3 regions of the Metabacillus sp. 113a genome follow, and region 3 is predicted to be linked to each of the others. Evidence: riboswitches for the same ligand, from Rfam matches in the RefSeq annotation. Region 3 holds a riboswitch; each other region holds the start of a gene.
What was found. A riboswitch is a leader RNA that binds a small molecule or an ion and turns the genes downstream of it on or off. The one in region 3 is predicted to bind cyclic di-GMP.

Region 1 (2,264 bases), on a different contig from region 3:
GAAGAAGTGAAAAACGAAGAGGTAGCCGAGACACCTGTTGCTCTTGACGGTGCACGTGATAATGTCCGAACAAAAGAAACGAACCTAGGAAACCTGATCACCGACGGTATGCTTGCGAAAGCGAAAACAATCGACCCTGATACTGTAATCGCTCTTCAAAATGGCGGCGGAATTCGTGCTTCCATTGATCAGGGAACCATTACGATGGGTGAAATCCTGACCGTTATGCCTTTCGGAAACTCCTTGGCCATCATGGACTTAAAGGGCTCAGAAATTAAAGAAGCTCTGGAGCACAGTGTCGATACGGCGCCAGCTCAATCCGGTGCATTCCTTCAGGTTGCCGGCATGAAGTTCACGTATGACAGCACAAAACCTGCCGGAGAACGTGTCACAGACGTTCAAGTGAAAGGAGACGGAGATGCTTATGCCGCTCTTGACCCTGAAAAAATGTACAAAGTAGCGACCAACACCTTTACAGCTGCAGGCGGAGACAACTACACTGTATTTGAAAATGCATACGGAGAAGGCCGTGTAAGCGAGCCTGGCTACGTAGACTGGGAAACATTCAGCGAGTACGTAAAAACGAATCCAGAGATTAAAGAAGGCGGAGAAGGACGCATCACGGACGCCGCTTCACAGCAATAATGGCATTTTAGGAAAAGGCTGGCTAAATTGCCAGCCTTTTTTACGGTTCCCGGATCATTTGTAGTATAATAGTCCTCGTGTTCAGGGAAGCTGGAGCAGACGTAAAAGGCAAACTTGTTGAAAGATAAGGACGCAAAGCCATGAGTCTAAAGCATTCATGCCAGGATTGTCAGGCTGCCAATTGCAATTCGGAAAGGCTATGTTCAAACACACATTTGGTTTTCACCCGCTGCCGCTAACCTGGCAAGAGCGAATCCGCCTGCCGTGTTTAACGAAGCCTTTCAGAAAAAGATGGCTTTCGTCTCAATGTAGATCATCCCAGACATTCGAGAACAAAATGAACTTTGATGGAGGATCAGCCATTGTATCGGGAACCGAACATGAGAATTCGAAACAACAAACAATTAAGGTATCAGACTTTAAGGCGGGAACTGACGGGTTTAATGAAAGAGAAAAACATCAAACGGAACCCGAAGACAGAGGAAGCGCTGGAATTGTTCAGCCAGTATTATATTAACTACACAAATTTGACCAGCGGAAAGCATATTGATGAAACCATCATCAGGGAGTACATCCACTTCCACCTCCATTCCAGCCAAAAACGAAAGGCCTACACCTCTATAAAAAGACTGAAGGAAGATGTGAAAATACTGGAAAGTCTTTTTGACCAGTCAGAGGGCTCTTTCCGGCAAGCCGACTTTTCTTTGCTGAATTATTCTTTATGGGTAAACAGTGACACAGACAGCAAAGGGTTATATCATTAAGGAAACAGGACCATGCGATAAAACAGAAGGTAGAATCTCACGGGCTTTTGTGTTTTTTTACGGTCAGCTGCTTGTTTCAAGCTGAATATTTCTCCGGACCTTGCACGATTTTGACATAATTTTTCAGCTGAATGCAGAACATAGTTGAAAGATCCAATGATGCAATATTGATCGTTATGGAGGATTTTCATGAAGTTACTTCGATTATTTTTTTCGTTTTTGCTCCTCATTTCATTGCTGACCTTTCCTGCATCGGCCACAGGAGGACCTTTTGAGAACCTTGGTCCTCAGGTTAAGTATGTAAATGTGATACGCGGAAAGGCGGGACTCGATCAATATGGCCAGCCTCGTTTTTACGCCCTGCTGCAGGGTGAGCCTGCCAAGCTTGCAGTGATTGACCTTCAGACAGAGAAAATCGTGGATATTGAAACACTCCCGGGCGCTTCTGCGGCCTGGTCCATTGAAATAGATCCCCAGCACCGTGTCTGGGTTGGATCCACCCCGAATGAGCATCTGTACCGCTACGATCCGGAAACGAAAGAAATTACGGATCTTGGAAAAGCAACCACCACTTCCAACACCACCATTTGGGATTTAACGTACGATAAAAAGTCCAACCGGATTTTTGGGGTAACCTCCTATGGCGGATCTGTTATTACTTACAGCGAAGAAGAAGGCTTTAAAAGTCTCGGAGGGGTAATGAAAGGCCGGCGGTACGCGAGAAGTGTCGAATACGATGAAAAAACAAACACTCTTTATGTAGGGGTAGGATCTCCTGCCGCCCTGATAAAATGGGATCTGGACACAAACCAGAAGACAAACATCCTTCCGGAAAAGTATCAAAAGGATGCATCC
Region 2 (2,264 bases), on a different contig from region 3:
CATGTTTTCTAAAAAACTTAATAGACTAAGACATTAGAAGTAGGTAAAATGAATGGTGTACATCAGTCCGTTTTGAGCAGGAACCAGGATGATTAAGCAGGGTGAAACTGGTGAGCCTATTTGGAAATTGTCTTCAATCTGGGCGTGTGCTACAAATAATGTAAGCAGTTATTGAGTTTATGATTAGAGTACTAGTTTTTGTCGAATTACCAGCGGTTAAAGTCTTTTACCGCTTTGTAATGCTTAAATCCTTGAGCTGCAGAAAATGCATCACTTTTTGAGTGCTGTTCAAATGAGACGGTCAGAACCTCCAGCCCAGTTTCCTGCTGCAGCTCTTTTAAATCAAGAATTTGATTCCTAGACCATTGGTCCTTGGAAACGACCCGGTGAGAAAAGTCCTCCCACATAATGGCGTCTACATAATCAGCGCTGGCAGCTTTCAATGTATCCATTCCCCAGTTCTGGATGATCCCCAATCTTGGGTAGGAAGATGTAACGCTTTTAAGGAGCTGCTGCAAACCGGTCCGCTGCTTTTTTAGCTCAGCGGGCTTACTGCTAAAATAATCATCTATATTTCCGACTGTATCCAAAAAGACACCGTCCATATTCTTGCTGTATACCTGTGCATGGATTTCTGACAGAAGCAGCTGCCTGAAATGGGAAGAACCCATATTCATCAAATAGGAATCCCATTGCTTGATATAGTGTTTTTGTCCATTGCTCCGGTAGTAATCCTGGGGGAGAAGTTTCCGGATAAATGCTGTATTCCAATTATCGGCTTCCATCGAGTTGATGTAGCCGTATACTTTCGTATCGCCCTTTTTAATCTCATCGATTTGGGTTTTGGTGTACAAGAGGGGTTCTATGATCACCAGATCATAAGCTTTCATTTTTCTGATAATTGCAGGGGTAGGAGCATCGTAGTAAATCTTATAGGATTTCACGCCGTCAAGAATCCCGTTGCTTCCGTGTGACATTGCAGAGGCTGCAGTGACTGGAGACGATAAAGAGACAGTAATGGATACGGCAAAAAAGATCAATACAAAAAATTTGATTACGTTATTCATTTGTAATCCCTCCGTTTTTTTAACGAGGGATGGCAGCTTCGCAGGCTGGCGATCGGTATCTCCCATAGGAAATCTGACGACCCATGCCTTTGCGTCCTTGCTTTTCAGCAAGTTTGCCCATCACCTTAGGCCTAATCATATCAGCCTGTTTTTGTAAGATCAACCTATTTTTTGCCGAAAGTAGTGATTCTTTTGATCTATAATCAGTCGAAAACAATACGAAAAGTAATAGAAGCATTTTCCCTGACAGGATTAAATGCAGCAGCCATTTTCTATTTTAGCGAAAATCTTCCTGCACTTGGCTTGTTTGTCTGGCCTGTTGCTATTGTACTGATTTCTCTCAGATACGGCATCTACCCCGGCTTTATTCCTTTTTCCGGTGCAGTGATCACCACGTTGTTTTACGAAGTTAACCAGGGCGGAGATTTGTATTTATTTTTTACAAACTTCGAAAGCATATTAACGCTTCTCCTGTATTTTTTCCTCCTCCTTTTTACAGGTCTGTCACGTAATTCCCAGCAGGAACGGTATTCGGATTTAACAACCCTTTATCAGGAGGCTTCAGAAGAAAAAAGGCAGTTGAAAGAGGCACTTGAAGATGCACTGGAAGTAAATCGGCTGTACAGGAAACGGTTTTTAGAATCCGAGGATGCATTTTCGGAAATGTATGATATGGTTACGGCTTTGAATTTCACAGATTCTGATACGATTTTTAATGAACTGGTCAGAATCGTGCAGCTGAGATTCAGAAGCAGCCAGCTTGTTTTGTATTATATTTCTTCTCAGGGACATTCCATCCGCTCAAAAATCAACACAAATAAGGTGGGAAGCCTAAAATCGAATTACAGGGGAGAAGACGTTCCTGGACTGATCAGCAAGGTGATGAATCACTCTCCCCGCGTTCTTTTCAAATCGGCTGATGAAGCCGATGATTCTCCAATGATTGCAGGCCCTGTGTTTGTAGTCGGAGAGATGAGGTATGTGATGGCACTGAATGGTGTAAAGCTTGAGTCATGTACAGCCCATCACATTCAATGGCTTGACTGGTGTTTGAAGTGGGCAGGAAACAGGCTTAGCTTTGCTTACAAATACGAACAGGAAAAAAATCATCTCGAACGTTATGAGGGAACGGGGATTTATAAGCTGGCCTCCTTTTTTAGAAAGTTCAATGCGGAGCTGGAAAGAGTTGAAAAAATC
Region 3 (2,264 bases):
GAAAACTGTTCTTTCAGGATCGATGGAACCGGGAATTCAAACAGGGTCTGTCATCGCGGTGAAAACGGGCGGTGATATGAATCGCTTTGAAGTGGGGAATGTCATCACATACTGGATGAATGAAAAGGATCTGGCAACCCATAGAATTACCGGAAAAACAATGAGCGGCGGTCAAGCTGTGTACCGAACCAAAGGGGATCACAATCAATCTGAGGACTCAGACCCGGTTCTGGCGCAAAATGTAGTGGCTGAATACACGGGGTCGACCATTCCTTATGCAGGATACATCAGCAGCTATGTACGGTCAAAAGAGGGGAGAGCCCTCCTTGCGATCATACCGGGGATTCTTTTGATTATTTATTCGATATCAACCATTTGGCAGGCAATCCTGAAAATTGAAGAACTTCACCAGCAAAAATCAGACAGTACATAAAATAAACGGCCTGGACAAGTGTCCTGACCGTTTATTTTTTTGGCTGATTAATCCGCCATTTATTAAATTCCAGAAATTCACGAAACTGATCTTTTGTAACTCCTGATTGCATAGCTTCTTTAACAAGTGATGCCCAGTCCTGATCAAGCTGGCTCGCATATGCATCGTCCGTATTTCCGTTCAACAGGGTGTTTACAGAAATACCAAGCACAGCTGAAACCTTCTCCAAAAATTGTACCGATGGATTGGATTGGAGATTACGTTCGATCGAACTCAGATAAGATTTTGCAACGCCTGCTCGGTCTGCTAGTTCAGATAGTGATAGGTTTTTTTCTTTGCGGTATTTGCGAATGCGTTCTCCGATCATAACATCACCTTCCCTTAGTCATTATAGCATATAACGAAGGGTTTTCTTCGGTAAATCGAACAAAATCGACAAAATTTTTTCGACAAACTGTCAGCTGTTTCTTTCATCCTGATTCGTTTGAAGGAAGGTGCGGATGTCTTCTTTGCTTAGTCCCATTTCCAATGCTGCTTTGATTAAATCCTTCCATTCCAAGTCCAAATCCATTTCTTCTTTGACCATAACATTTTCCATCCCTTTTCCTCCTAAAATACGTATGTATTTCAGGCAATCCGGCGATCATCATTGCCTCCGGCAACCTTAGACCCGTGATTTTGCGTCGCTGCCTTTCAGCAGGTTTGCCTTTGTCTGACTGGTGAAAGCTATCATTCCGTCTGAGCTAATACTTTGGTCCATGGCTGGGAAGGTAACCTTTGTACTATGATTATAAATAGCAGGATGGAAAAAAGTTGCCGAAAGCTGTCGAAATTGAAAAATAATTTAATATTCTTGTTTTTTCAGCCGATATTATTAAAAAATTGTTTTTTCGTTCAGGTAAAAAATACCCCCGTTATTGACAGAAATATGTATTCTTGGTTCATATAAGTCTTTCAACGCACCTTTCTCCAGCTCGTACACTTCCGGCTTTTCCTCCATGTCCTCATAAAAATGGTGCAGGAGCATTAAATCAGCATTCCAGCGCTGCTTCGCTTCTTCTGCCCATGTATGGTCATCCTCTGAAATTCTTTGCTCTATATGTGTCCTGATCCTTTGCATCCCGCTTTTAGGCAGGATCAGAGGGGAGAGGGTGAAGCTGAAATCGGGGATGGTCGGTGTCAGAACGAGCTCGTTCAGCCGGTCCTGAAAACCCTCCACCATGGTTCCGCTGATTAAGTGCAGCCCGATGGAATAGACAACGTCCTTTTTCATGTCACATTGATAAGAGACTGTAATATTTATCCCAAGCCACGGATGAAGAGGCTGCTGGCCTTGGATTGCAGCCGATTTTTCATACATACGAGCGAAAGAGCCGAGCTTTTGTGCAGAACGAAAAATCTGATGCAGCCTTGGAGAGCCGAAGTGAATAAATTCAGGTTTTTCACTTTCCGTTTCAGCGTCCCGGTCTGTGAGCAAATGAAGTTTCATCGGGTTGGGCTCTCCGCCGGTTTTCTCCAGGTAATGCCAGTAAAAAGGGCGGTTCATCAGCTCTTTATCCATGTCCGGTGTCAGCTGAATGGCCAGAGACCCGGCACCATTACCGGAGACGTCACAATAATTCGCTTTGAAAAATCTCTCTAGCAATCCATAAATTTGCTGCTGGTTCATGCAGTTCCCTCCTTTTTAAATACCGCCGGATGCTTTTTGTTCCTCTGTTTCCTGCTTGCCGAAATCAAGGATTGAGGTCAGGTTTTCCATTTTGATTTTCATCTCGCCTTCCGTTGATGAGTGAAAGAGGATATCCTGAAGGTGTTCTTCAAAATTTGTGAT

Region 1: it holds a riboswitch for cyclic di-GMP, as region 3 does, so the genes downstream of both, ACQCVE_RS06290 (swarming motility protein SwrAA) here and ACQCVE_RS00570 (anti-repressor SinI family protein) in region 3, are expected to answer to the same signal.
Region 2: it holds a riboswitch for cyclic di-GMP, as region 3 does, so the genes downstream of both, ACQCVE_RS07370 (putative glycoside hydrolase) here and ACQCVE_RS00570 (anti-repressor SinI family protein) in region 3, are expected to answer to the same signal.

Annotation. Positions count from the first base shown of each region.
Region 1 covers NZ_JBNILJ010000002.1:410,321-412,584, forward strand. The annotation lists gene ACQCVE_RS06285 (5'-nucleotidase C-terminal domain-containing protein) at 1-645, shown strand, start outside; cyclic di-GMP riboswitch class I at 743-827, shown strand; gene ACQCVE_RS06290 (swarming motility protein SwrAA) at 1,008-1,409, shown strand; gene ACQCVE_RS06295 (hypothetical protein) at 1,599-2,264, shown strand, end outside.
Region 2 covers NZ_JBNILJ010000003.1:234,713-236,976, reverse strand. The annotation lists gene ACQCVE_RS07370 (putative glycoside hydrolase) at 207-1,067, opposite strand; cyclic di-GMP riboswitch class I at 1,104-1,195, opposite strand; gene ACQCVE_RS07365 (hypothetical protein) at 1,239-2,264, shown strand, end outside.
Region 3 covers NZ_JBNILJ010000001.1:100,018-102,281, forward strand. The annotation lists gene sipW (signal peptidase I SipW) at 1-433, shown strand, start outside; gene ACQCVE_RS00565 (helix-turn-helix domain-containing protein) at 465-800, opposite strand; gene ACQCVE_RS00570 (anti-repressor SinI family protein) at 891-1,031, opposite strand; cyclic di-GMP riboswitch class I at 1,061-1,150, opposite strand; gene ACQCVE_RS00575 (YqhG family protein) at 1,308-2,102, opposite strand; gene ACQCVE_RS00580 (DEAD/DEAH box helicase) at 2,118-2,264, opposite strand, start outside.